DNA from 3 places in the Thioalkalivibrio sp. ALE16 genome. Region 3 is predicted to be linked to each of the others. Evidence: predicted binding sites of a transcription regulator. Region 3 holds the regulator's gene; each other region holds the start of a gene.
The links. The regulator FliA, encoded in region 3, starts transcription of late flagellar genes. The targets are predictions, from matches to a motif close to GCTAAAGTTNNNNNNNNNNCNGCCGATA.
Positions count from the first base shown of each region.

Region 1: the regulator FliA is predicted to act here: its motif matches at 6,139-6,166, upstream of F627_RS0107125 (DUF5610 domain-containing protein).
Region 2: the regulator FliA is predicted to act here: its motif matches at 6,492-6,519, upstream of F627_RS0105360 (methyl-accepting chemotaxis protein).

Region 1 is NZ_KB906359.1:159,521-169,045, forward strand. It holds gene lexA (transcriptional repressor LexA) at 141-791, opposite strand; gene F627_RS0107105 (DEAD/DEAH box helicase) at 897-3,332, shown strand; gene F627_RS0107110 (ribonuclease H-like domain-containing protein) at 3,319-4,569, shown strand; partial or broken gene F627_RS16380 (SOS response-associated peptidase) at 4,581-5,247, shown strand; gene F627_RS15965 (PilZ domain-containing protein) at 5,376-5,720, shown strand; gene F627_RS0107125 (DUF5610 domain-containing protein) at 6,202-7,332, shown strand; gene dinB (DNA polymerase IV) at 7,639-8,859, shown strand; partial or broken gene F627_RS17325 (transposase) at 8,924-9,112, shown strand; gene F627_RS0107140 (Mut7-C RNAse domain-containing protein) at 9,246-9,525, opposite strand, start outside.
Region 2 is NZ_KB906357.1:187,392-196,916, forward strand. It holds gene F627_RS0105340 (EAL domain-containing protein) at 1-193, opposite strand, end outside; gene F627_RS0105345 (EAL domain-containing protein) at 323-2,848, opposite strand; gene F627_RS0105350 (PAS domain-containing methyl-accepting chemotaxis protein) at 2,864-4,447, opposite strand; gene F627_RS0105355 (DEAD/DEAH box helicase) at 4,759-6,081, shown strand; gene F627_RS0105360 (methyl-accepting chemotaxis protein) at 6,542-7,771, shown strand; gene F627_RS0105365 (DUF255 domain-containing protein) at 7,784-9,337, opposite strand; gene F627_RS0105370 (phosphate-starvation-inducible protein PsiE) at 9,463-9,525, shown strand, end outside.
Region 3 is NZ_KB906358.1:144,628-154,152, reverse strand. It holds gene flhA (flagellar biosynthesis protein FlhA) at 1-396, shown strand, start outside; partial or broken gene flhF (flagellar biosynthesis protein FlhF) at 445-1,552, shown strand; gene F627_RS0106120 (MinD/ParA family protein) at 1,721-2,545, shown strand; gene F627_RS0106115 (RNA polymerase sigma factor FliA) at 2,542-3,309, shown strand; gene cheY (chemotaxis response regulator CheY) at 3,351-3,731, shown strand; gene F627_RS0106105 (protein phosphatase CheZ) at 3,827-4,591, shown strand; gene F627_RS0106100 (chemotaxis protein CheA) at 4,637-6,754, shown strand; gene F627_RS0106095 (chemotaxis response regulator protein-glutamate methylesterase) at 6,757-7,869, shown strand; gene F627_RS0106090 (flagellar motor protein) at 7,871-8,614, shown strand; gene motD (flagellar motor protein MotD) at 8,622-9,524, shown strand; gene F627_RS0106080 (ParA family protein) at 9,521-9,525, shown strand, end outside.

The DNA of each region.
Region 1 (9,525 bases), on a different contig from region 3:
AGGAACCGGCGGTCCTCGGTCTTCGTTGGCGCGAACGTAAAGTGTCGTCGTCCAGCGGGTAGTGGTTCTACCCGCAAGCGGCGCAACGCAGGATTGGGGAATCTGGGGTGCCACCCCTACAACCTATCGATATATCCCACCTAGACCGGGCGGTAACGGCGCATCTGGCCGACGAGCACCCCCTGGATGCGCAGCTGGTCCGGGGTGACGAAAAGGGGTGTGTAGGCCGGGTTCTCCGCATGCAGCAGGACGCGACCCGGCTTCTGTTCGATCCGCTTCAGCGTGGCGACTCCGTTATCGATCAGGGCGACCACGATCTCGCCGTTGCGGGCTTCGCTGCGCGACTCGATGACCACCCAGTCTCCGTCCAGGATGCCGACATCCTGCATCGAGTCGCCCTTCACCTTGAGCACGTAGCACTCGCCGCGCCCGCGCAGGTGGGCGGGTACCTCCACGGGCTCGGGATGCGCCAGGGCATCGATGGGCTGGCCCGCCGCGATCCGGCCCAGCAGGGGCAGGGTGTTCGGGGTCCACGTGTCCCCATCCGTTGCGGGGTATTGGGTATCCGTGAGCGCCGGCAGTTCATTGGCCAGCCGGATGCCGCGATGACGGCCCCGGGCAGGCTGGACGTAGCCCGCGGCTTCCAGCGCCCGGATGTGCTTGTGCAGCGAGCCGCGCGAGCGCAACCCCAGCGCCTGTGCCAGCTCTTCCAGGCTCGGGGCGTGCCCCTCCGCCGCGAAGCGCTGCAGGGCCTCGAGCACCCGACGCTGGTGCGGGGTCAGTGCCTCCATGGCATCCGCTCTCCTGGTGTTGGATCGTGCTGGACCGGGAACATTGTTCTCCGTTTGTTCTCCGGGCTATGATCGCCACTGTACGGCTCCCGCGAGAAGATTGCCATGACCGAACCGGCGTGCGTCATCCACGAAGATTCTGTCCCCGAGCTGAGCGCCGAACCCCAGGGTGGTGAGGCGGGTGCACGACGCCTGGTCGAGCGCATCAAGGAGCGTTACGCCAAGCGCATTACCGGTGAACTGGTCCTGCCGGCGCGGCCCGCGCAGTATGCGGATCTCCCAGTGGATCTGGACCCGGCCATTGCCGGCGCCCTCCGGTCGCGGGGCGTGGAGCAGCTGTACAGCCACCAGCGCGAGGCCTGGGATCAGATCCGCGCCGGCCGCCACACCGTGGTGGTCACGCCGACCGCCTCGGGCAAGACGCTTTGCTACAACCTGCCGGTGCTGCAGGCAGCCCGCGAGAACAAGGCCAAGGCGTTGTACCTGTTCCCGACCAAGGCGCTATCGCAGGACCAGGTCGCGGAGCTCATGGAGCTCAATGAGGCCGGGGACCTGGGAGTCCGTGCCTACACGTTCGACGGCGATACCCCGGGGGATGCCCGCAAGGCGGTGCGTACCCGGGGCGACATCGTCGTGACCAACCCGGACATGCTTCACCAGGGCGTCCTGCCGCACCACACCAAGTGGGCCCAGTTCTTCGAGAGCCTGCAGTACGTGGTGATCGACGAGACGCACACCTATCGCGGCGTGTTCGGTTCCCACGTGGCGAACGTGATGCGGCGGCTACGCCGTATCTGCCGGTTCTATGGAGCGGACCCGGTTTTCATCATGAGCTCGGCGACCATCGCCAACCCGGAAGAACTGGCCTCGGGTCTGGTCGGCGAGCCGGTGACGGCGATCACCGAGAGCGGGGCACCGGCCGGGGAACGCCATCTGCTGCTGTGGAACCCGCCGGTGGTCAACGCGGACCTCGGCATCCGCGCCTCGGCCCGTTCCCAGGTCACGCGAATCGCACGCATGGCCCTGCGCGGCAAGCTCACCACCATCATCTTTGCGCGCACCCGACTGATGGTCGAAGTGATCACCCGCTACATGAAAGACGTGTTCGACAACGACCCGCGCAAGGCCTCGCGCGTCGCGGCGTACCGGGGTGGTTACCTCCCGAACGAGCGCCGCCAGACCGAGAAGGCGCTGCGCAGCGGCAACGTCGATTGCGTCATCGCCACCTCCGCGCTGGAGCTGGGGGTGGATATCGGCAGCCTCGATGTCTGCCTGCTGACCGGGTACCCCGGGACCATTGCCAGCACTTGGCAGCGTCTCGGCCGGGCCGGCCGGCGTAACCGCCCGTCGCTGGGCGTGCTGGTCGCCAGTTCCGATCCGCTGGACCAGTACATCATCCGGAACCCGGAGTTCTTCCTCGGTCAGTCCCCGGAACAGGCGCGCATCGCGCCGGATCAGCTTCTGATCCTGCTGGATCACGTGCGCTGCGCGGCCTTCGAGCTGCCCTTCCGCAAGGGCGAGACCTTTGGTGGCGAGGATCTGGAGTCTCTGCTGGCCTACCTGGAGGAGCAGGGCGTCCTGCACCGCGAGTCGGATACCTGGCACTGGACCGAGGACAGCTACCCCGCCCAGAGCGTCAGCCTGCGCTCCGTCGCCGAGGGCAACTTCGTGGTCGTGGACACGACCGACGGCCAGCAACAGATCATCGCCGAGGTGGATTTCTCCAGCGCGGCCGAGACGCTGTACGAAGGGGCGATCTATCTGGTCCAGGCCGTGCCCTACCAAGTTGAGCGGCTGGACTGGACCGGGCGCAAGGCCTTCGTCACGCGCACCCGCGCGGACTACTACACCGACGCCATCGACTACACCCGCCTGAAGATCCTCGACGGCTTCGAACGCAGCCCGGCGGGGCAGGGCGAGGCCGCACGCGGCGAGGTCCACATCGTCCGGCGCATTCCCGGCTACAAGAAGATCCGCTACTACACCCACGAGAACATCGGCTACGGCAACATCCACCTGCCGGACCAGGAGATGCACACCACGGCCGTCTGGTGGCAGATGGCACCCGAGGCGCTGGAACAGCGCTTCGCCTCTCGCCACGAGGCCCTGGATGGCTTTCTCGGTGCCGCCTACGCCATGCACCACGTGGCCGCACTGGTGGTGATGTCCGAGCCGCAGGATCTGGGCCGGGCGGTGGGCGATGGTGATGCCCGCTGGTTTGCCACCGTGGGCGCGAACGGCCGCGGCCAGTTGCGCACGCTGGATGGCGGCGAGTGCGATCCGGAACAGGAGGGCCGCTTTCGCCCGGCCGTGTTTCTGTACGACCACTATCCGGGCGGCGTCGGCCTGTCCGCGCCCCTGTTCGATGCGCGCCAACGGGTCATCGGCGACGCATTGACCCTCATCCGGCAGTGCGACTGTGCCCACGGCTGTCCGGGCTGCATCGGACCCATCCTGGCCAGTGACGAGGTGCGCGGGTTCTCGCCGAAACAGGCTGCGATCACGGTCCTGGAGGGCCTGGAATCCCATGGGTCTGCATGACCGCCTGAACACCCTGCGCCGCCAGTCCGGTAGCGAACCGCCGGCCCCTGGCCGGACCTCGGCGGATCCTCACAGTGCCGGGGCCGCATCGGGCAAGGGCAACGTGCTGGACGAGATCCGGGCCCGGCTCGACCGTATGGGTGGGGCGGGCACCGGTCGAACACGGCCGAACCGTACAGCCGCCGAATCCGCCATCCCGCCCGAAGAACTGGCCAGGCGCTTGGATGGCGAACTCCTGACGCCACAGGTGATCCAGCTCGACCGCGCGATGCCGGATCGCCACGCCCATGGCCGGCATACCCTGGCACGGGCGCGCGAACCGGCAATGCCGTTCTGGAACACCGATCAGCGCCTGGGTTTTATCGATACCGAGACCACGGGCCTCGCCGGGGGTGCCGGGACGGTCGCGTTTCTGGTCGGGCTGGCGACCCTTCGGGATGACCGGGTCCGCCTGCGTCAGTGGTTGATGACGGCGTTCGCGGGCGAGGGTGCCCTGCTGGAAGCGGTCGACGCCGCGCTGAGCGAGTGCGACCACCTCGTCAGCTACAACGGCAAGACCTTCGATCTGCCGCTGCTCCGAGATCGTCGTCGTATGCAGCGACGCCCGGATGCGCCGGAGGCCGCGCACACCGATTTCCTGCACCCGGTGCGCAGCCTGTTTAGCCACGCCTGGCCGGACTGTCGCCTGCGAACGGTCGAGGAGCGCCTGCTGGGACTCGATCGTCAGGACGATCTGCCCGGGGCCGAGGCCCCGTGGGCCTGGAAGGCCTATCTTGCCTCCGGGCGCAGCGAGGAACTGGAGCGCGTCGTCCGGCACAACACCGACGACATCCTGTCCCTGACCCTGCTGGGTCCGGCGCTGGCGTCCGTGCTGTTACAGCCCGCGGCCCATGGGGCGTCGGTGGAGGGCGCCGCGCGCCTACAGGAACGCCTGCAGGGCGCGGACACTGCCCGGCGGCTGCTCGAATCACACCAGCACCAGCTATCGCCAGCCGGCCGGTTGTGGCTTGCGCGCGAATGGCGTCGCGAGGGGCGATATGACCAGGCCGTGCCCGTCTGGGAGGCGCTGGCGGAGCAGGGCGTCCAGGAGGCACTGGAGGCGCTGGCCAAATACCACGAGCACCAGCGCCGGGACTGGAAACGCGCGCTGCAGTATGCCGGGCAACTGGGATCCGGGCCCCGGGCCAAGGCACGGATCGCAAGACTGCAGGGGCGGATCGACGCAACGGCCCGGTAAGGCGAGACGACATGTGTGGACGATTTGCGCGCTACTCGGCCACCAGCGAACTGGCCTGGCGCTATTTCGAGACACCGATTGACCAGGACCTTGATGCCCCGCGGTACAACGTGGCACCAGGCACGGACATCGAGGCGTTCCGGGCGGACGAGCAAGCCAGGGCCACGTTTCACACCATGCACTGAGGCTTGCCCGGCCGAAAGGCGTCACCGAAGGGCCGCAGCCAGTCCATGCGCGTGCCGAAAAGATGGCCAGCAGCCCGTACTTTCGGAGCGCCTTCGCGCATCGGCGCTGCATCATCCCGGCGGACGGCTGGTTCGAATGGCAACTGACCGGACGGGGCAGGCAGCCGCATTCCATCACCCTGACCGACCACGCGCTGCAGGACGTGCTGTTCCTCGCCGGCATCTGGGGGGGCCGACCGCGGAGGGTGGGGCCTGCTGCGCGATCATTACCGAGCCCTCGTCCGAGCAGCTGGCGTTCATTCACGCCCGACAGCCCCTCGCGCTGGACGCCACATGCCGCTGGGATTGGCTGGACCCCGCCATCACGGGCTGCGAGCAGGTTCGTCACATGACCCGGCGCCTGCCGCCCAGCGCCTTGCAGGCATACCCCGTTTCGACCCGAGTGAACCGGCCGCAAAACGACGCCCCGTCCGTCCTGGGCCATACCAGCTAGCTGTCCCGAGACGCAACGATCGGGACCCGGCCCGTCTGACCGCGGGTGCGCATTTCGGTACCCTGACAGTTAGGGACGAGGCACATGGAAATGTCGGAGATTGCGGCTTCGCGGCAGGGGGGTGGTCGATGGAACTTCGGGAAGGGCGACGCAGGGGCGTTCGCATGACCGCGGAAGTACAGCCGTTGCAGGGTGCCCCCGCATTCCGGGCAAATGGGTGGGTCCGCGATGTCAGCCTTAGCGGCCTTTACGTAGAGATGCCCGTTTCAGGTATCTCCGAGCATTCAAGACTGAAAGTGACGGTGAGCCCGGAAGAGGGCGCCGACGGCCGGACCTATGTTTGGCAGTGCATCGTGATGCGGGTGGATGAGCATGGCGCGGGCGTCATGTTCGATACCGAGGATCCGTCGAGTGTCGAGGGCCTGCTCGATCTGATGCGCGAGTCCATCGGACTCCCACCCGATTCGCGATAATCCGAACCCCAAGAGCGAATCCTGCTGCTCGGCCCAGCGATTGGCCAAGAGAAAAAGGCCAGGCCTGGCCCTTTGACCCGCGCACAATACCGATTTCGCTCGCACCCGCGCCCCCTGACCAACCCCGATGGCCCTGAGAGACCCGGGGCCCCGTAGGAGGCTGCTTGCAGGCGAAGCCCCTGCCAAAGCCAGACGCGGGCAGGGGCTTCGCCTGCAAGCAGCCTCCTACAGGCCGTTCTGTTTCCGACTAGGCGGTCATTCCAGTAACGCCCAGTGGTTATCCGGGATCTGGTGCACCGGGGCAGGGGCCAACTGCAGAGCTCCCGGCTCCTCGATTCGCCCAGCCGGGATAACGCAGTGGCCCCCGGAGCAGAGGGGGCACCGTCCCACACTGGATGCTCCCTTGCCCCGAAGGTAGGCTAAAGAATCTCCACCGGCGGCCGTTAACGCCGTACCCGTCCCCGTGTGTGAGTGCGCCGCCATGCCTGTCGATACCAGTTTCCACCCAATCTCCCTAAAGGGCCCCGCAGGGCGGTCTGGCTTTGCGCGCCAGGGCCTTGCGCAGGCCGACGGCGGCTCCGGCCGCAGCCTGAACGCCCTGCAGAATCAGATCCTGCAGAACCTGGCGCGGGCCATCCCCGGCGAAAGCCTTGGCAGCCTCAAGCGTCTGGATGCCAGCGACTTCACCCCGGAAAAGGTGGCCGACCGGATCGCGACCTTCGTGGAGATGGGTCTGGCGAATGCCCGGGCCCGCGGCGCGTCGGGCGCCGAGCTGGAGGCGCTGAGGGAGCAGGCGACCCAGGGCGTGGAACAGGGCTTTCGGGAGGCGCGGGAGATCCTGTCGGGTCTCAACCTGTTGGAAGGCCGCATCGCCGATGACGTGGACGAGACCGAACGCCTGACCTTCGCGGCCCTGGAAGACTTTCGGCTGCCTCCCGCCGAGCGCACCCTGGCTGGCACCACGCGCCTGTCCATGAGCGAGCGCTTCTCGCGCGCCGAGAGCCTGGAACTGAACATCACCACCCAGTCGGGTGCGGAGGTTCAGATCCGGTTTCAGAGCGTCCAGGACGCGCGGCTGCAGACCCAGGTCCAGGTGCAGGACGGGGCAGCCGATGGCTGGCTGGATGTCAGCCGGTACGCGGCGAGCGGCTACCAGTTCTCCGTGCAGGGTGACCTGGACCCGGACGAACTGCGTGCCGTCGAGGAGCTGGTGCGCGATATCGGCTCGCTCGCGGACGAATTCTTCCATGGCGATGTCCAGCGGGCGTTCGAGATGCTGCCGGACCTGCGTTTCGATACCGACCGGCTCCAGTCGATGGAGCTGAACATGACGCGCACCGAGACCTACCGCATGACCCAGGCCTACGAACAGACGCAGCAACTGGACGCGCCGGAACACTCCCGCGCGGCCCAGCGCCTCGAGCAACTGGTGGAGGCCCTCCAGGAACGCTTCAGCCAGCCAGCGCTCCAGTTCCTGGACAATCCCGTCGACACGGGCGGGCAGATCCTGAACACCCTGGTCGAGCAGGATGCGCGGTTCCGCGAGGCCGAGGCCGAGCGCCAGCAGCAGTTCCGGGACAACCTGACACGGCTGCTCGACGCGCTGGGTTAGTCGTCCGGCCCGCGCGAGCGTGGCGAGCCGCGCAACCGCCCCTGCGTCGCTGGAATGCGATCCCGAGCGGTTGCCGAAGGGCTCGTCTAGGCTGGGACCCGTGCGCGTCCCCGCGCGCTGAGCCAGAGCGCGTCATCGCCCCATTTCGGGTGCGAAATGCCTCGTCCAGGAAGAAGATGGGTGTCCTCTTTCTCTTTTGTGGGAGGCCAGCCCTCTGGTCGATCCAGCGCCAGCCATGCCCCTCGGCCAGAGGCTGGCCTCCCACAGTAGGGTGGGATGGGGCGGTAATTCATCGGTGTGGTCGGGATGCTGGCTGTTAGACTGCCCCTTCAGGGCGCGCAGCGTGCTGCGTGCCTTAAAGCCGAGTCCGGGTCTGATTGGCATTCCGTGAGAACCATCGCTCATCTCGATATGGATGCGTTTTATGCATCCGTGGATCTGCTGCGCTATCCGGAGCTACGGGGGCGGCCCGCGGTGATCGGCGGGCGACGTCTCTCCGTGCCGGAGCGAGGGGCAGATGGGCGGTATCGGTTCGAACGGCTCGGCGATTATCGAGGGCGCGGCGTGGTGACGACGGCGACCTACGAGGCGCGGGCGTTCGGGGTGCATTCCGGGATGGGGCTGATGAAGGCGGGGCAGCTGGCGCCGTATGCGGTTTTGTTGCCGGCGGATTTCGATGCCTATCGGGCCTATTCGCGCCAGTTCAAGCAGGTGGTCCGGGCGCGGGCCGATAAGGTCGAGGATCGCGGCATCGACGAGCTGTTCATCGATCTGACCGACGTGAAGGGCGATCCGGTAGTGACGGCGCGAGGGATTCGGGATGCGGTGCAGGCCGAGACGGGGCTGTCTTGTTCCATCGGCCTGGCCGCGAACAAGCTGCTGGCCAAGATCGCCTCGGATCTGGAGAAGCCGGCGGGGATGACGGTGCTGGGCGAAGGCGACCTCGAGACACGCATCTGGGCGCTGGGGGTGGGGAAGGTGAACGGTATAGGGCCAAAGGCGACCGAGCGCCTTAAAGCGCTGGGGATCGTTTCGATTGGCGATTTGGCGAAGGCCGATCTGTATCGGTTGCGCCAGCATTTTGGCGAGACCTATGCCTGGTGGCTGCACGAGGCGGCCCATGGCCGGGACGACAGCCCCGTAGTCACCGAGCGGGAGCCTAAATCCATCAGCCGAGAGTCCACCTTCGAGCGGGACCTGCATCCACGGGCGGATCGGGACGAGCTGACTCGCATCCTGGTGGCCCTATGCGAACGGGTTGCCGGGGATCTCCGTAGCAAGGGCTACTTGGGCCGGACGATCGGGATCAAGTTGCGCTATAGCGATTTCCGCACGGTTACTCGCGACCTTACGCTGGACACGTGGACGGACGACCCTCAGGCGATTCTGGCCGCGTCCCGTGGCTGCTTGCGCCGGATCGACCTGGGTCAACCGCTGCGACTGCTGGGCGTGCGCGTCACCAAGCTGGCCTCGGCGTCACGGAACACCCAGCTGGAAGCCAGCCGACAAACGACGCTGCCCCTGTAGATGCTCGCGGAGCGCATTGCTGCTGCCACGCGGCGCGCGAGCACGTTGAGGGGATGATGACGATGAACGATGTGTCCGGTATGCGCGGTTCGTGGAGCAGGGCGTCGCGGAACAGGAGCTGTCGCTGATGCGCGAGGCGCTGCAGCGCGGCCAACTCACCGGCAACCGGCGTTTTGTGGATGGGGTAGAGCAGGTCATGGGCTGTCGCATCGAGCGGCGGCGTCCAGGCCGTCCGCCGTCACGTCAGGCATGAGAGAATCAATCTGTCCCCGTTTCCCGGGTGTAACGCGCCCCATCCGGGGCCTGCGCACTGGCTTCTGAACATCTTGCAGATCGCCGTTTTCAGGGGCTTGATGACCTCGGAGATCATGCCGGGCCGAACAGGGTCAGATGTCGATGCCGACCGACCGAAAGCGCTGACGCAGTCGATCGTAGTGGCTGCCGCGCCAGTAGACCCTGCCGCAGCCGCTGCAGCGCACGAATGCGACGAAGCGCTCGAGCACCCCGGGCGGCACCTCGCTCGGCTCGACCGAGTCGGCGAGTGCAGCGCCATCGATCGACCGGAGCTCGCCGTTACACCGCATGCAACGCGAGAACGGCTCGAACAGCCCGGCGAGCTGAAAGCGGTCGACCACCTCGCGAAGCTGTTGCAATGGGTCCGTAGCG
Region 2 (9,525 bases), on a different contig from region 3:
CGTTGTGCTCGTGGACGATCACGTCCAGGCGATCGTGTACCTGACCGATGCGCTCGAGGCCGATCATGACCATCACCATCATCAACAGCAGGACGACCGCAAATCCCGCTGCGATCGCTACGGCCGAGCGATAATCGTGCGCATTACTGGACCCCACGGTTGCTGTGGAGTCGCTGGCTTCCTGGCTGTCCATCCTGCCCCCTGGCCTTCGCCCGGGCGGTCTTGTGCCGCCTTCTGTGAGCGCATCCCTTCAGAACCTAGACGCAATCCGCATGGAATGTAATCCCCTGGCCAATTGCAGGGAGTGGTGGCGGGGCGTGCGTCACACCGTTTCGTGTTGCAGGCGTTCCTTGAGGGCCCCTGCGGCCATCGCATGCGAATGCAGCCAGCCCTGGTACAGGTCACAGCCGATTTCCCGCAGGAAGGTTCGTTGTGCGTCCGTTTCCACGCCTTCGGCGACGAGCGTCAGGCCGAGGCTGTGGCCGAGGTGCACGATGGAGCGCAGGATCATCTCCGATTCCGGGTCCTCGCCGATGTCGGCGATGAAGGAGCGGTCGATCTTGAGCTTGTCGATGGGCAGGGACTTCAGGTAGGCGAGCGAGGAATAGCCGGTGCCGAAGTCGTCCAGGGCCACCCGGATGCCCAGGGCCTTCAGGCCGCGGAGCTGATCGTGGGTCAGGGCCACATCCGCCATGGCGACGGTCTCGGTTACCTCGATCTCGAGTCGCTCGGGCGGGGCGCCGGTGGTCTCGAGGGCCGCGCGCAGGCGTTCCACCAGGTCATGCTGGCGGAACTGCATCGCGGAGATATTGATGGCGACGCGGAGTCCGACGCCGGACCGTGACCATTGGGCGAGTTGTTCACAGGCCCCGCGGATCACCCAGTCGCCCAGGGGCAGGATCAGGCCGTTGGCCTCCGCGCTGGCGACAAAGCGGGCCGGTGCCACCGGACCGAGTTCGGCATCCGTCCAGCGCGCCAGCGCCTCGACGCCGATCACGCGGTTCGACGCGACCTCCAGCAGTGGCTGATAGTGCAGCTCGAGCTCGGCATTCTCCAGCGCCTGCTGCAGGTGCTGCTGCAGGCGCTGTTCCTCGTGCACCTGCGCATCCAGGTGCTGCGAGAAGAAGGCCCAGGTGTTGCGGCCGGAGTGCTTGGCCTCGTACATGGCCATGTCGGCATAGCGCACCAGGCTGCGATCGTCCTGGGCATCGCGCGGGAACATGGCGATCCCGAGACTGCCGCTGGAGACGAGGTTGCGGGCGTGCTCGGTCTGGAAGGGCGTGTCGAAGATACCCAGGATGCGCTGGGCGACCCGAGCGATCGCCTGTTCGTCCGCCACGTGGGTCAGGAGGATCATGAACTCGTCGCCACCGAAGCGGCCGATGGTGGCTTCCTGGTCCAGGGCGCCCTGGAGTCGGGCGGCCACGGCCTTCAGCAGCTGGTCGCCCTCGTCATGGCCGAAGGTGTCATTGATCATCTTGAAGTTGTCGAGATCCAGCAGCATCACCGCGATCGGGTGGTCGTTGTGCTCGGCCTGGGCGATGCCCTGCGTCAGGCGGTCGTGCAGCAGCCAGCGGTTGGGGAGTTCGGTCAGACTGTCATGGGTGGCCTGATGCTGGATGCGCGCCTCGCGGCGCTGGCGGTCGGTGATGTCGCGGATGAAGGCGGTAATCCGCCGGCCTTCGGTGTCGTCGAAGGCGTTGAGGCTGATGTCCACCGGGAACTCGGTGCCGTCGATACGCTGGCCGCGCAGATGGGGTACCTGCCCCATGGTGCGGCGGTTGATGGTGCGGGCCTGGGTCTGGCGATGGGTCCGGTGGCGCTCGCGCAGGCGATCGGGGACCAGGCGCTCCACCGGCTGGCCGATCAGTTGCTGGCGGGGGTAGCCGAACAGGCGCTCGATGTTTCGGTTGGCCATCACGATGCGGCCCTCCGTATCGGTAACCAGGACGCCGTCGGGGGCCGTCTCCACCAGTTGCTGGTAGCGCCGCTCGCGCATCTCGATGTCGCGGTGGGCCTGGTGCAGACGCTCCAGGGGCGAGCGCACGCTTTCCAGAAACAGCCCCTGGTAGATCAGCAGGTAGGCCGCGAGCTTGTACAAATGCCCCAGCACGAACGGCGTATCGGTCAGATCCTCGTAGAACATGAAGAACATGCCGCTGCCCATGCTGATGACCAGCGCCGCGGCGACCAGGGGCATGCCCGGGCGCTGCAGCAGATCGCGGCGCAGGGCCAGGATGGCCAGCGTCGCCAGATGCAGGGCGATCACGATGGCCTCCAGGCCCAGCTTGAACGGCGTGAGGCCGCTGACCGGGTCGAACAGGGGCGGCAGGATATCGGCATGCCAAAGGCCGACCCATGCGAGGACCGCGACCAGCAGCAGGCTTCCGGCCAGATAGACCCCGCGCGGCGGGCCATCGCTGCGCGCGACCATCGGCAAGGCCACATAGGCCAGCAGGGCCGCGCCCCCGACCAGCCGCGCGGCGAGCCAGAAGAACAGCGTCTGCTGCGTCGAGTTGGGGGTGATGAAGTCCGGCATCGCCGGGTAGGTCATCAGGTGCAGGAAGTCGAAGAGCGCGACCGCCAGGAAGGCACAGGCGAGCAGCAGGGAGGCCGCCACCCGCCGCCGGTCGATCACGTGATACCCGACCGCGAACACCAGCACGGCGACGACGACCGCGAACAGCTCCGCACCCGTATGGAACGCCGTCAGATGCTGGCCCGGCACAATCCGCGGGAGATCGATGCCGAGCATCCAGATCACCACGGGCACCAGCAGCAGGGCCAGCAGCAGGCCGGAGGCCGGGACGGTGTGCTGGCGCATGAGCTTCTCGGCGTGGGTGTTCATGGTGATCGGTCGCGTTCAGCGGTGGCGCGCCCAGAACTGCCGGGCGAGGCCCTGCAGGCCGGTTGCGAGTTGCGCGACCTCGCGGGCGGCGGCATCGCTCTGGTCGGCCCGGTTGGCGGTAGTGTCGGCCGCGCCACGGATGGAGTCGACCCCGCGCCGGATCTCTTCCCCGGCCGCGCCTTGTTGTTCCACGGCGGCCGCGATACGGGTGCTCATGTCGTGGATCTGGCTGACGCCGGAGGTGATGTTCTCGAGTGCCGCGGCGGCCTGCTGGGCCTGCTCCACGCTGGTTTCCGCCTGATCGCGGCTTTGTTCCATCGTGGCCACCGCGGCGCGCGCGCGATCTTGAAGCCGCTCGATCATCTGCTGGATCTCGGCGGTGGAGTCCTGGGTTCGACTGGCCAGGGTGCGCACTTCGTCGGCCACGACCGCGAAGCCGCGGCCCTGTTCGCCGGCGCGGGCCGCCTCGATCGCCGCATTGAGGGCGAGCAGGTTGGTTTGTTCGGCAATCCCGCGGATCACATCCAGTACGCCGCTGATGTCCTGGCTGTGCTGGTCCAGTTCCGTCATGACGCCCGAGCCCTGGCGAATGCGCTGTCCCAGCTCCTCGATTGCCCGTGAACTGTCGCGCACTACCTGGCTTCCCGAGCGGGCCTCCTGGTCGGTCCGGTCCGCCGCGTCGGCGGCGTGCTGTGCGCTCTGTGCGACCTCCTGCACGCTGTTCACCATCTGCTGGGTGGCGCCCGCGACCTGTTCGGTCTCGTTCTGCTGGTGGTTGCAGGCCTGGCGGCTGTCGCCTACTGCGGACACGAGCGCGTCGGCCGTGCCACTCAGGCGGTTGGCGGCATCGCCCATGCGCCCGACGACGGATCCCGCCTCCGCTTCGAGCATTTGCAGGGCGAAGGCGATCTCGCCGGCCTCGTCGGTGCGCCCGGTATAGATGTACTGGCTGACCGGGTTGTTGGCGATGCGGCGGGCGTGGGCGACCGCGCGGCACAGGGGCGACAGGCTGATCCATACCAGGGCGCCGCCCACCACTAGCGCGGTCAGCGCGAAGATCAGGGCGCTCGACCAGGGCAGGCCGGTCAATACGCTGCTGGCGATCAGCCCTGCCAGCACGCCGCCGGCGAGGGCCGCTACGGTCCTGACCTTGATGCCGATGGGGGGCAGGCGCAGGGCCAGGGGCCTGCGACCCTGGAGGAGTTCCGCGTAGACGGATTCAGCCTTGGCTACCTGTTCGCGCCGCGGCTTGGTGCGAACGGACTGATACTCGACGGTTTGCCCGTCTTCCGTTACGGGCGTCACATAGGCGTTGACCCAGTAGTGATCGCCATTCTTGCAGCGGTTCTTGACCAGGCCCATCCAGGAGCGGCCGCCCTGGATGGTGTTCCACAGGTCCTCGAACGCCGCCGGCGGCATATCGGGATGGCGGACCACGTTGTGGTTCTTGCCGAGCAATTCGTCCGGTTCGAACCCGCTGATGTCGATGAAATCCGGGTTGACGTAGGTGATGGCCCCCTTGAGGTTGGTGGTGGAAAGGATGTTGGCACTCTCCGGGTAATCCACCTCGTTCCCGGTGACGGGCAGGTTGCGTTTCATGTTGTTCCCCTGATGGCCGAATCGTTGTTATAGGTGTCGCGTCGGCCCAGCCGGCGCTGCGTGGGCGCCGGTCATTCTTCTTGGATGGAAGCTAGCCCATATTCCCTCACAAAACAAATATATATCCATACGGTAATGGGTGGAGTGTCTTTTCATTGACGAAAGGCGTATAGTGCGTCCATCGAACGCCCCGCCCGTCAGCGTCCGTTCATCTGATCCAGAGCCATTCCGGTTCGCAGTGATCCCCCTGATTTCGTTTCCCCCGATGGGTGCTCTTGTTGAACGAGTGGCGGGTAGCGTTGGAGCATTCCATGACTGATACGACCTTTGCCGACCTCGGGTTGGCTGATACCCTTTTGCGCGCGCTGGAAACCTCCGGGTACCAGCACCCGACGCCGATCCAGGCCCGGGCCATCCCGGAAGTCCTGAAGGGCGGCGACCTGCTGGCCGCGGCCCAGACCGGCACCGGCAAGACCGCCGGCTTTACCCTGCCGATCCTGCAGCGCCTGTCCACCAGCGATGCGCCCAAGCCCGGTGCGGGCCGCCCGCGCTGCCTGGTGCTGACCCCGACGCGGGAACTGGCCGCGCAGGTGCACGATTCCGTGAAGACCTACGGGCGCAACCTGAAGCTGCGCTCGATGACAATCTTCGGCGGCGTGAACATGAACCCGCAGATCAAGGCCCTGCGCGACCGCATGGACATCGTGGTGGCGACCCCGGGGCGTCTGCTGGATCACGCCAACCAGAAGACCATCGACCTGTCCGGTGTGGAGATCCTGGTCCTCGACGAGGCCGATCGCATGCTGGACATGGGCTTTATCCGCGACATCAAGAAGCTGATTGCGCTGATGCCGGGCAAGCGCCAGAACCTGATGTTCTCGGCGACCTTCTCCGACGAGATCCGCAAGCTGGCCAACGGCCTGCTCACTCGCCCGGCGGAGATCGACATCGCCCCGCGCAACACGGCCGCCGAGAGCGTGCAGCAGAGCGTGCATCTGGTGGAGACTAGCCAGAAGCGCGAACTGCTGAGCCACCTGATCCGCACCAACAACTGGGAACAGGTGCTGGTGTTTACCCGCACCAAGCACGGCGCCAATCGCCTGGCCGAGAAGCTGTCCAAGGATGGCGTGCGCTCGGAGGCCATTCACGGCAACAAGAGCCAGGCGGCCCGTACCAAGGCGCTCAAGCAGTTCAAGTCCGGGCAGGTGCCGGTGCTGGTGGCGACCGATATCGCCGCGCGCGGCCTGGACATTGACCAGCTTCCGCAGGTGGTCAACTTCGAGCTGCCGAATGTGCCGGAGGATTACGTGCATCGCATCGGTCGTACCGGCCGTGCCGGCTCCGCCGGTGCCGCGCTGTCGCTGGTGGATGGCGAGGAGATCAAGCTGCTGAAGGGCATCGAGCGCCTGATCCAGCGCCCGATCGACCGTATCGAGACCGAGGGCTTTGCGGCGCCGAAGCCGGCCGCCAATGACGGTAACGGCAATAACCGTCGTGGCGGTCGCGGCGGCAAGCCGGGCGGCGGGGCCCGCAATGGCGCCCCGCGCAACGCCCGCGGTGGCAAGCCCGGCGGCGGTCGCGGCGGCAACGGCCGCCCGTCCTCCAACGGCAACCGGGCGGCGCGCAGCCGCTAGTCCGACGCGCCAGCGCAGTACCGCGAACCCGCGGTCCCGATGTCCGGGGCCGCGGGTTTTTTCGTTCCGGGCCTGGCGGGGAGGGCTTTATTCACCACGAAGCGCACGAAGGCACGAAGAAGGGCCAGGTCAAGGGCGAAAAGCGATAACAGGAAGGCTGGAAGACAGGAAGGGACTGGTGTTGTGCGCCAGGTGATTGGCCCCAGTACAAGGCTAATCACAGCGTGTTGTGATTGCCGAGGGCCCATAAACACTTCCAAATTTCGCGTCTTCCTGTGAAATGCTTTTGCCCTTGCCCTTCTTCGTGCCTTCGTGTGCTTCGTGGTGAATACGGTTTTCGCGTTGCGGCGAGGCGTTGGAGTTGAGCTGGATCAGGGCGGCGGGGATTGGGCAGGGCGATACTCTGGCGGGCTCAAGGCCGGGCGCGGGTGGTCGTTAACGAAGCCAAAGGAGGGTGTCGATGAAGATTGGGAATCTGGGTGGGCTGCGACTGAAGCTGATTATCCTGGTGATCGTGGTGAGTACGGTGCCGCTGTCGATCATGGGCGGGGTGACGTTCCATACCATGAAGGGCGATCTCGCCGCGGGGGTGGACGAGGCGCTGGTGACGCAGTTGTGGTGGTTGCTGTGGGCGCTTTGGGTGGTCGCGTTCGTGGTGGCCCTGGGCATTGGCTGGTTCTATGCGAACGTGCTGACGCGGCCGCTGGAGCGCCTGGCCGAGGGGCTGGAGGCGATCGGCGAGGGGCGCGCGGATCTCGGCCACCGGGTGGAGGTCACCACGGACGACGAGATCGGGCGCACCGGCGAGGCCTTCAACACGGTGATGGGCCGGCTCTCGGGGCTGATCCGGCAGGTGGCGGATGCGGCCGACGGGATCGCCGCCTCCGCGCGGCAACTGGAGGGTCGCAGCAACGAACTGACCCGGGCGACCCACGAGCAGCGCGGCGACGTGGAGCAGGTGGTCACCGCGATGAACCAGATGTCCGCCACTGTGCAGGAGGTGGCCAACAACACCCAGAGCACGGCCGAGAGTGCCGGTCAGGCGACCCGGGCGGCGGAAGGCGGACGCACCGTGGTGCAGGCCACGCAGGGCGCGATCAACACCCTGGCCGGCGAGATCCGCCAGGCGAGCCAGGTGATCAGTGAGCTGAAGGGTGACAGCGACAACATCGGCACCATCCTGCAGGTGATCGAGGAGATCGCCGAGAAGACCAACCTGCTGGCGCTCAATGCGGCGATCGAGGCCGCCCGCGCCGGCGAGGCGGGACGGGGCTTCGCGGTGGTGGCCGACGAGGTGCGTCATCTGGCTCAGCGAACCAACGACTCGACCGGGGAGATCCGCGAGATCATCCAGCGCCTGCAGGGCGGAGCGACCCGCGCGGTACAGGCGATGGAGGTGAGCCAGCAGCACGCCGAGACCTCGGTGGAGAAGGCCGGCGAGGCGGGCGAGACCCTGGAGTACATCCACGACTCGGTGACCACCATCGACGACATGACCCGCCAGGTGGCCAGCGCGACCGAGGAGCAAAGCCAGGTGGCGGAGGAGATCAACCGCAATATCCACCACATCAACGACATCGCGGTGCGCAACGCCGACGGGGCCAACGAGATGCAGCAGGCGGTAGAGGCCCTCGAAGGGCTGGCGCAGCAGCTACAGAACGAGGTTGCGGGTTTTCGTCAGCAGGGCTGATCCGGTCTGGCGTCAGAAGCCCCGGCGCAGGGCGTCGAAGCCCAGGGCGACGTCGTCAGGATCCGCGCCGGGCTCGATGCGCAGGCGGTCACGCACGGTGTCGCGGTCAATATGGGACGCCTCGATCGCGTCGTCGGGCAGGCGATACAGCCACCAGGCGAGCGCGGCCTGGGTGCGGGTCTCCGACCAGGGCTCCAGGTCCGTCCCGATCCGCTCGGCATGCGTGCCCAGCTCCGCGTCGAAGAAGGGCTCCAGTCGATCCAGCGCGGCGACCGGGTCGGGCAGGTCCGGACGTTCGCGATCCAGTGCCTCCACGGCGCGCGCCAGTTCCTGGCGGGCGATCTCCGGCCAGATCTGCGAGGGCAGGTAGCCCTCCATCGCCGGCCGTCCGCCGGCGGTGATGCCGTGCAGGTAGCCGCTGCGGGTGAGCAGATAGCGGTCGAGCGCCTCCAGCGCCTCGCGGGCCCACTCAAGGGTGTCGCGGTCTTCCAGTACCCGCGCCAGGTTGGCGAGCGCGGCGATGGCCTGGCCCGAGGTGTCGGCATAGGTGTTGCGGTCGACCCGGGGTGGGTCGGTCTGCGTGCGGGTCTCCGGGTCCAGCTGATAGTAGTCGCGGTCGGCGTACTGGCTGTTGCCGAAGCGCAGCTGACGGGCGTCCCACAGGTGGTCGCGCAGATAGTCGCGAATGCCGCGCGCGATCTCCGCGTAGTGTTCGTCGCCGATGCGCTCGTAGGCCTCGGAGAACAGCCACAGGAACGCGGCGTTCTGATCCAGGCGCTTGGAGGTCTCCAGGGCCAGGACCGGGTCGCGCTGGTCGGGATCGTGGAAGAAGAAGAAGCCGCCCTCGACCTCGTCGTAGAGATCCTCCGCGATCTGGTCCAGCAGGCCGGGCATGCGTTCCTCCCAGTCGTCACGGGCCAGCAGGTAGCGGTAGGTCCAGGGTTGCGGGCGCTTGCTGAGCGTGCCGAATGTGGCGCTGCCGCTCAGGCGGTCGGCGCGCTCGTCATAGACCTCGTCGAGCATCTCCATGAAGGCCTCGAGGCCGTCGATCGCCGCGTCGTCCGGTGTGATCTCGCGGCCGGTGACCGAGAACATGTCGCGCTGCGCCTGGAGGATGCTCTCGAGGTCACGGGCATTCACGTGGCCGGTGAAGCGGGTCAGCATCTCGTCCTCGGCGTTGACGATGACCACGAAGGGCAGGCCGCGCCCGCCGTAACGGCGGAACAGGTCGGCGCGTTCGTCCAGGTCGACGAGCACAGGGATGTAGTGCGCCTCGATGACATCCACGACCGACGGGTTCTCCAGGGATTCGTCCTGGAAGTCGCGGCACCAGGTGCACCACTGGCCGTGGAAGTAGAAGAAGATCGGGCGTTCGCGCGCCTCGGACTCGGCGAACAGCTCGCTGTCCCAGCTCTGCCAGTCGATGCTGGAGTCGGCCGGATAGTCCTCCGCGGCCGCGGGCAGGGCCAGTGCCAGCAGAGCCAGGCCGGCGAGTACGGCGCCCACCGATCCCGCGCGTCGGCGGAGGGGCGAAAAGCTGCCGATAATGGGAAAGCGGTGGCGCATGGCAAGGGCCAGACTGGCTGTATCTAGTGTTATAGACCAGATGGACAAGCGCACGTTCAGGCCCGGAGCGGGTGATACGATGGCGCGAGTCCTGGATTCGCGAATCCTCGCAACAAGGGAGAGTCATGAACATCGAACACACCGGGCGCCGCGCCCTGCATCATGTCGAGGTGGCGGTGCTGGTCGTC
Region 3 (9,525 bases):
ACTTTGACCGCGGCGGTGCGGGTGGCCCTGGCGCGCTCGATCGTGCAGGACCTGGTGGGGCCGGAGGACGAGCTGCCCCTGATCGCGCTGGATCCGTCGTTGGAACAGCTCTTGCATAAGTCCCTGCAGGGGAGCTCGGGCGGCACGGTTGGACTGGAGCCCGGGCTGGCGGAGCGGCTGCAGCGCTCGGTGGCCGATGCGGCCCGCCGCCAGGAGACGGCCGGACAGCCGGCGGTCCTGGTGGTGGCACCGGAGATCCGCTCCTGGATCGCCGGGTGGCTGCGCGGCGCGGTCCGCAGTCTGACCGTGCTGGCCTTCACCGAGATTCCGGACAATCGCCGGATCCGGGTGGTCGCCACCGTCGGCCAGGAAGAGTCGCAGAAGCAGTCCGCCTGAACGACACGATGAAGGGTTCCGCCGCGCGAGCGGCGCAGGAGAAAAAGCATGAACGTCAGACGATATCGGGCCCGGGACATGCGTGACGCGATGCGCCAGGTGCGCGAGCAGCAGGGCGAGGACGCGGTCATCCTGTCCAGTCGCCGGGTCGACGGCTGGCTGGAGGTGGTCGCGGCGCTGGAGGACGGCGCAGCGTCGGAGCCGGTAGCCGCGCAGGACGCGCCCGCGACGAGCCGCGAAGCGAGCACAACCGCCCGGCCGGCTCGCGAGCGCGGCGCCGGTCAGGCCGCAGCGTCGTGGCCGGCCGACCCGGAGCTGACCGCCATGCGGCAGGAGCTGCGCGACCTGCGCAGCCTGATGACGCGCCAGTATGCGGAGAGCGAAGAGGCGCGCTGGGCGGCCCGCCACCCGCTGGCGGCGGAATGCAAGGCGCGCCTGATCGACCGCGGGTTCAGCGAGGCCCTGGCGCGCAGCCTGGCCGGAAGCATTCTCGATGACAGCTCGCCGGAACAGGCCTGGGAACGCCTGCGGGCACGGTTGTCGGGCGCGATTGCCACCCACCGACCGGACATCCTGGACGAGGGCGGCCTGCTGGCACTCGTCGGGCCCACCGGCGTTGGCAAGACCACCACGCTGGCCCGCATCGCGCTGCGCCAGATCCGCCGCATGGGCCCGGATTCGGTTACGCTGGTCACCCTGGACAGCCAGCGCATCGGGGCCACGCGCCAGTTGCAGGCCTTCGCCCAGATGGCGGGGATCTCGGTGCGGGTGCTGCAGAACGCGCGAGAGTTGCGCGAACTGGCGCGCCGCGTGGAGGATGGGCACCTGATCCTGGTGGATACGGCGGGACTGGCCCCGCGGGCAGTGGAGGACGAATCCTTGTTCGCGCACCTGCCGCCGGACATCCGGGCCGAGAGCTGGCTGGTGGTGTCGGCGACGACCCAGGGGAGCGCATTGCGGCGGGTGCTGGAGGCATTTCGCAAGGCGGAGCCCTCGGCGCTGGTGCTGACCAAGCTGGACGAGGCCGAGGAGCTGGGCGAGGTCCTGTCCGTACTGCTCGATCAGCACCTGGGGCTGGGGTTCGTCAGTGATGGCCAGCGTATTGCCGAGGACTTTCACCGGGTCGATACCGGGTATCTGACCCGACTGGCCCTGGAGGATGCCGCCGATGAACCCGGGGCAGCGGCCAATGCCCGCGAGACCTGGGCGGCCGAGCGCCTGGCGGAGATGGAACCGCCGCGACGCGCGCGCGCCCAGGCACGTCCGGCACGGGCGGCGGAGCCCGCCACGCTGGAACTGATTCAACCGGTCGGGAAGGGGCGCTATGCCACGCACTAACAAGCCGTTGAAGGTCATCGCGGTTGCCTCGGGCAAGGGCGGGGTGGGCAAGACCAACGTATCGGTGAACCTGTCGGTGGGCCTGGCCCGGCTCGGGCGCGAGGTCATGCTGTTCGACGCCGATCTGGGCCTGGCCAACGTGGACCTGCTGCTGGGGATGCGTCCCGAGCGCACGCTGCACGACCTGGTGACCGGTGATGTGGACAGCCTGGAGGATGTGCTCGTCCAGGGGCCGGACGGGGTAAAGGTGGTGCCTTCGGCTTCGGGGATCGCGGCGATGGCCAACCTGACGCCGGCCGAGCATGCCGGTCTGATCCATGCCTTCAGCGCCTATCGCAAACCCCTGGATGTGCTGATCGTGGACACCGCGGCCGGCCTGCAGGAATCCGTGACGTCGTTCTGCCGCGCGGTCCAGGAGACCCTGGTGGTGGTCTGCGACGAGCCCGCCTCGATTACCGACGCCTATGCCCTGATCAAGGTCCTGCACCGCGATCATGGCCTGCGTCGCTTCCGCATGGTGACGAACATGGTCGACGGCCGCGAAGGCGCCGAGCGACTGATGCAGAAGCTCAATACCGTCTGCGGCAACTACCTGCCGGAGGTGGTGCTCGACCTGGCCGGCTATATTCCGATGGACGATCACCTGCGCAAGGCGGTGCAGAAACGCGCGCCAGTGGTACAGCAGTACCCCGGGAGCCCGGCGGGGAAGGCCTTTGCCGAACTGGCACGGACCGTGGACCGCTGGCCGGTGGGGGGCGGTGACCACGGTGGCGTCGGGTTTTTCGTGGAACGGATGCTGCAGAGCGCATGATGACGACGCGTAATCGACTTTCCGGCTATCAGGCGACCTCCGCGGCCAGCGGCGGACACGAACAGCTGATTGCCGATCACGTCGAGCTGGTCCACCGCATCGCCCATCACCTGATGGCGCGGCTCCCCGCCTCGGTGCAGGTGGATGATCTGATTCAGGCGGGCATGATCGGGCTGCTCGAGGCGGCGCGCCAGTTCGAGGGCGGCCAGGGCGCGACCTTTGCCACCTACGCCGGCATCCGCATCCGTGGCGCGATGATCGACGAGCTGCGCCGCAGTGACTGGACACCGCGTTCGGTGCACCGCAACAGTCGGCGTATTGCCGCGGCGATCCAGACCGTCGAGGCGCGCGAGGGGCGGGCGGCGCGTGGCAGCGAGGTCGCCGCCGAGCTGGACGTGCCGATCGACCGGTACTACGAGATGCTGCAGGATCACGCCGGGGCCCACCTGTTCGCTTTGGACGACCTCGGCGGGGGTGACGACGGGGCTGATCGCGTGATCGAAGGGCAGGAGGTGTCGCCGGCCCGCACCCTCGAGGCCGGTGAGTTCCGTCAGGAACTGGCCGAAGCCCTCGGCGACCTCCCCGAACGCGAGCGGCTGGTGCTGTCGCTCTACTACATCGAAGAGCTCAACCTGCGCGAGATCGGTGCCGTGCTGGGCGTGACCGAGTCGCGCGTCAGCCAGATCCGAAGTCAGGCCACCATTCGACTGCGTGCCCGCCTGGGTTCGTGGCTCGAAGACGGTACGGCTTTGCAGTTATTCTAAAACCCACCCTACGAATCCCGGAGTGACGTGTGGACAAGGGAATGAAGATTCTCATCGTGGACGACTTTTCCACGATGCGGCGCATTATCAAGAACCTGTTGCGTGATCTTGGCTTCAACAATACCCAGGAAGCCGACGACGGCAGCACCGCGCTGCCGATGCTGCAGAACGGGGATTTCGACTTTCTGATCACCGACTGGAACATGCCCAACATGCCGGGGATCGACTTGCTGAAGGCCGTGCGCGCCGACCCGAACCTCAAGTCCATGCCGGTGCTGATGGTGACGGCGGAGGCCAAGCGCGACCAGATCGTCGAGGCGGCCGAGGCGGGCGTGAACGGCTACGTGGTCAAGCCGTTCACCGCCGAGACGCTGAAGGAAAAGATCGACAAGATCTTCGAACGCATTGAAGCACAGGGATAATCATGCGCCTGTGACCGATATGCCCGGCGCCCGTGGCACCGACCGCCGCGGGCGTTGTCCGAAACCTTCCGCGCCGTACCCGCAAGAGGCTTCTCATGACTGAACAGGAACACCCACCACGCGACGATCAGCTGGAGCTTGCGCGGCAGCTGGTCAAGACGCTGGAGGCGGGCGACGACACGGGCGCCCGGGCGCTGGTGCAGGATCTGGCACGCCCCTATGACCGCGAACTCTTCGACGAGCTGGGCAAGCTGACCCGTGATCTTCACGAGGCCCTGCAAAGCTTCCGCGGCGATTCGCGTCTGGTCGAACTGACCCAGGCGGAGATCCCGGACGCAAAGGAACGCCTGAATTACGTGGTCACGATGACCGAACAGGCGGCCCACGACACCATGAATGCCATCGAGTCGAGCCTGCCGATCGCGGAGTCGTTCAGCCAGCAGGCGGCCGACCTGACGGCGAAGTGGACGCGCTTTCGCAACCGCCAGCTCTCGGTGGAGGAGTTCCGGGACTTTGCCCGCGAGCTCGACACGTTCTTCGCGCAGGCGGGGGAAGACACCGAGGAGCTGCGCCGGCTGCTCTCCGAGGTGCTGATGGCACAGAGCTATCAGGACATTACCGGCCAGGTGATTCGCCGCGTGATCCAGCTGGTGACCGACCTGGAAGAGAACCTGGTGTCCCTGATCCGGCTCTCCAGTGGGCGCATGGAGCAGGTCGAGGCGGCCGAGGCGTCGCTTGAACAACGCGAGGCGGACCGCAAGGGTCACGGTCCCAGCGTGCCCAAGACTCAAGATTCCGCCGCGGATGTCGTTCAAGGACAGGACGAGGTGGACGATCTGCTATCGAGCCTGGGCTTCTAGGCAGTTCCCCTCATGCGAATGGCGCCACGCGACCGGAGAGACTGAATGGCCATCGACCCCAATGACGAAATCCTTCAGGACTTCCTGATCGAGGCCGGGGAACTGCTGGAGGGGCTCAACGAGCAACTCATCGACCTGGAACAGAATCCGGATGACCGGGATCTGCTGAATGCGGTCTTTCGTAGCTTCCATACCATCAAGGGCGGAGCCGGCTTCCTGAGCCTGGACCCCCTGGTGACCGTGTGCCATCACGCGGAGGACGTCTTCAACCTGCTGCGTAACGGTGAGCGGCGGGCGGACAGTCACCTGATGGACACCATGCTGCGGGTGCTGGATACCCTGAACGTGATGTTCGGGGACCTGCGCTCCGGCGTGGATCCCACGCCCGCCGAGGCCGACCTGGTGGAAAACCTCCGGCGCATGGCGAACAACGAGGACGTGGCGGCGGAGCCCGCCGCGCCGCCGCCCCCGGAACCCGAGCCGGAGCCAGAGCCCGAACCGCAAGCGGATACGGATGCGGAACCGGCGGCGGATGGCGACGCGATGGTCGGCGCCGATGACGAGATCACCGACGACGAATTCGAGGCCCTGCTCGACAGCCTGCACGGCGATCAGCCGCCGAAGCCCGTGGAGACGGGCTCCACCGCGGGCGATGCGGCCGGAGAAGAACCGGCTGCGGAGGATGCGAGTGGCTCCGGCGACCTGATCACCGACGACGAATTCGAGAACCTGCTGGACGAGCTGCAGGCCAAGGGCGCCGGGCCGGCCGCTACCGGGGCAGTCCCCAGCCCCGCAGACGACGAACCTGCGGAAGCCCCGTCGGCGAAGCCCGAACCGGCCGAAACGGAGAAGGCCGCCGCGCCCGCCGATACCCCTGCAGGAGTCCAGGGCGGTGGCGGCGCGCGTGCCGGCGGCGGGGGTGCCGAGGGGGGCGGCCGGGCAGCCCCGCAGGGCGAGACTTCCGTGCGCGTCGACACCGAGCGCCTGGACGAGATCATGAACCTGGTGGGCGAGCTGGTACTGGTGCGCAACCGGCTGAGCATGCTGCGCTCGCAGCATGTCGATGACGAGCTGGGCAAGGCGATCAGCTCCCTGGCCCTGGTGACCTCGGATCTGCAGACCTCGGTGATGAAGACCCGCATGCAGCCGGTGAAGAAGGTCTTCAACCGCTTCCCGCGCGTGATCCGCGATCTCTCCCGCAATCTGGGCAAGGAGATCGAGCTGGAGATCTTCGGCGAGGACACCGACCTCGACAAGAACCTGGTCGAGGCCCTGTCGGATCCGCTGGTGCACCTGGTCCGGAATGCCGTGGACCACGGCATCGAGACCCCCGAGGTACGCGAGGCGGCGGGCAAGCCGCGCAAGGGGACCGTAGTGCTGGGGGCCGCTCAGGAAGGCGATCACATCGCGCTGCTGATCAAGGACGACGGCGGCGGCATGGACCCGCAGGCCCTGCGGCGCAAGGCCGTGGAGAAAGGCCTGATGGAACCGGCCATGGCCGAGCGCATGACCGATCGCGAGGCCTTCAACGTGATCTTCATGGCCGGCTTCTCGACCAAGACCGAGATCTCCGACGTCTCCGGCCGCGGGGTCGGGATGGACGTGGTCAAGACCAAGATCTCGCAGCTCAACGGCACCATCGAGATCGACTCCGAGGTGGGCGTGGGCACCACGCTGCGGGTCAAGCTGCCCCTGACGCTGGCGATCCTGCCCGCGCTGATGGTGATCCTGGATGGCCGGCGCTTCGCCATCCCGCTGGCGTCGGTATCCGAGATCCTGGATCTGGACCTGACGAAGACGCATTACGTGGATGACCAGGAGGTCATCATCGTGCGCAAGCAGGCACTGCCGATTCACTACCTCAAGCGCTGGCTGAAGCCGGGCCACGAGCCCGAGCCGCGCAAGGACGCCCATGTGGTCGTGGTGCATACCGCCGATCGCAAGGTAGGTCTGGTGGTGGATGACCTGGTCGGTCAGGAAGAGGTCGTCATCAAGCCCCTTGGGCAGAATCTGCAGGGCGTGAAGGGCCTGGCGGGCGCCACGATTACCGGGGATGGCGGGATCGCGTTGATCCTGGATGTCTCGGATCTGGTGACCATCCTGATGCGGCAACTGCAGATGTCCGGCCGTCCCCGCCGCGCATCGCGCACGAGCGAGGGCTGAGGATGCCGATCAGGGTTCTGGTCGTCGACGACTCCGGGTTCTTTCGTCGGCGCATTGCGGAGATTCTGGATTCCGACTCGGGCATCGAGGTGGTCGGCTCGGCCGAGAACGGCGAGCAGGCGATCGCAAAGGTGCGCGAGCTCGACCCCGATGTCGTGACCATGGATATCGAGATGCCAGTGATGGACGGCATCACCGCGGTGCGCAAGATCATGGCCGAGAGTCCGCGGCCGATCCTGATGTTCTCCAGCCTGACTACCGAAGGCGCCCAGGCCACCCTGGATGCGCTGGAGGCCGGGGCGGTGGACTTCCTCCCCAAGCGGTTCAGCGACATGGCGGGCGACGAGGACAGCGCCCGCATGCTGCTGCGCCGCCGGGTGCGTTCGCTGTCGCGCAGCCGCGCGCGCTCGGCCAGCGCGCCGGGCACCAGCACACCGGCCCGCGAGTCGCGGCCGACCGCGCGGCGGGAAGAAGCCGACCGTCAGGCCGCAGACGCTGCCAAGCAACAGCCGCCGGTCGCGCGCACCCGGCCGCCAACACCCCTGCGGCAACTGCGGGCGGTCCTGATCGGGACTTCCACGGGGGGGCCGGTCGCCCTGCAGGAGGTGCTGAAACCGCTACCAGCCAGTTTCCCGTTGCCGATTGTGCTGGTCCAGCACATGCCGGCCAGCTTCACGCCGGCCTTTGCCGACCGGCTGAACGCGATGTGCAACATCGAGGTGCGCCAGGCGAAGGACGGCGATGCCCTGAAGCCGGGCGTGGCCCTGCTGGCCCCCGGGGGCATGCAGCTGACTCTGGAACGGGGCAGCCAGACCCATGTGCGCATCGCGGAGAGCCCGCTGGGCACGATCTACAAGCCAAGCGTGGACGCCGCATTCAGCTCCGCCGTGGATGCGCTGCGCGGACAGGTCCTCGCGGTCGTGCTGACCGGGATGGGTGCGGACGGTCGCGAGGGTGCGCGGGCGCTGAAAGGGGCCGGGGCGCAGGTCTGGTCGCAGGACGCGGCGACGTGCGTGGTCTACGGGATGCCGGCGGCGGTGGCAGAGGCCGGTTTGTCCGATCACGTCTATCCGCTGCCCGAGATCGGTCCCGCGCTGGTCAAGGGGTTCTGCTGACATGGATATCCTGAGCCTCATCGGGGTGACGCTGGGGCTGGTGGCCGTGCTCGGAGGCAGCATTGCCAAGGGCAGCGGCCTGGGCGCACTGTGGAATGCTGCGGCGTTCGTGATCGTGGTGCTGGGGACGCTGGGGGCGACCCTGGTGCAGGCGCGCCTGACGGTGTTCATGCACGGGATGCGGATCCTGCCGTGGGCCTTCAAGCCGCCGAAGATCGACAACCGGGCCATGGTCGAGCAGATCGTGGAATGGTCGCATGTGGCGCGCAAGGAAGGCCTGCTCGGGCTGGAGACCCTCGCCGACGAGGAGAGCGACGGCTTCGCTCGCAAGGGGCTGCAACTGCTGGTCGACGGTAGCGAGCCGCAGACCATCCGCCAGATCCTCGAGGCCGACCTCGACAACCGCGAGCACTTCGACATGCAGGGTGCGAAGGTGTTCGAGAGCATGGGCATCTATGCGCCGACCCTGGGTATCGTGGGGGCGGTCATGGGCCTGATGGCGGTGATGCAGAACCTGGCGGATCCGAGCAAGCTGGGGGCGGGGATCGCCGCGGCCTTCGTGGCGACCATCTACGGGATCGCCTCGGCCAACCTGCTGTTCCTTCCGCTGGCCAACAAGTTAAAGTCGATTATTCAGAACCGCTCGCAACACCAGCAAATGCTGATGGAAGGCCTGATCGCGATCGCCGAGGGCGAAAACCCGCGGAATATCGAAAGCAAGCTGAGTGGCTTCATCCACGAGTGAGGTCACCATGGCGCGACGCAAGCGGGCGGAGGAACATCAGAATCACGAAGCATGGGCCATTCCTTACGGGGACCTGGTCACGCTGCTGCTTGCGTTCTTCGTCGTGATGTACGCGATCTCGTCGGTGGATGATGGCAAATATCGCGTGCTGTCGGAGTCCCTGGTGGATGCCTTCCGGGCGCCCATGCAGGCGGAGCCGATTCAGGTGGGGGATCCCACCGTGGCACGCGACCGCACCCCGCAGGATCTCCGCGCACTGGTGCCGATCGAGGTCCAGCCGGGGCTGGTGGAGGACGGTCCGCAGCCCATCGACATGGCGCTGAGCGGGATGCTGGACGACAGCCCCGACGACGCCGGCATGCAGGCCTTTCTCGACGAACTGGCGGAGACCGCCCGCGAGATCGAACAGGCCATGGCGCAGTGGATCGACCAGGGCGACCTGCGCGTGACCCGGGAGGCCTACTGGCTGGAGATCGAGATCACCAGCCGCCTGCTGTTCCCGTCCGGGTCGGCGACGCTGAACCCGGAGGCCGAGGCGTTGTTGCAGGAAGTGGGGGGCATCCTGGCCCCGCGGGTGTCGCGCGTCCACGTGGAGGGGCACACCGACAACGTCCCCATCCAGACGGCGGTCTATCCTTCCAACTGGGAGCTCTCGTCGGGACGCGCCGCGGCGGTCGTCAGCGTGTTCGAGGAGACGGGTGTGGACCCCGAGAATCTGGTGGCCCTGGGGTATGGCGAACACCGACCGGTGGCCAGCAACGAAACGGCGGAGGGCCGTGCCGAGAATCGGCGCGTGTCCATCGTGGTCTTGCCCGGGGCGCGGCCACGCGCCGAGGGGGCGCAGGAACCGGAGCGCCTGCGCGAGGATCTTCCGCCCGCGCCGCTCCCGACGGATGGAGACACACCATGAA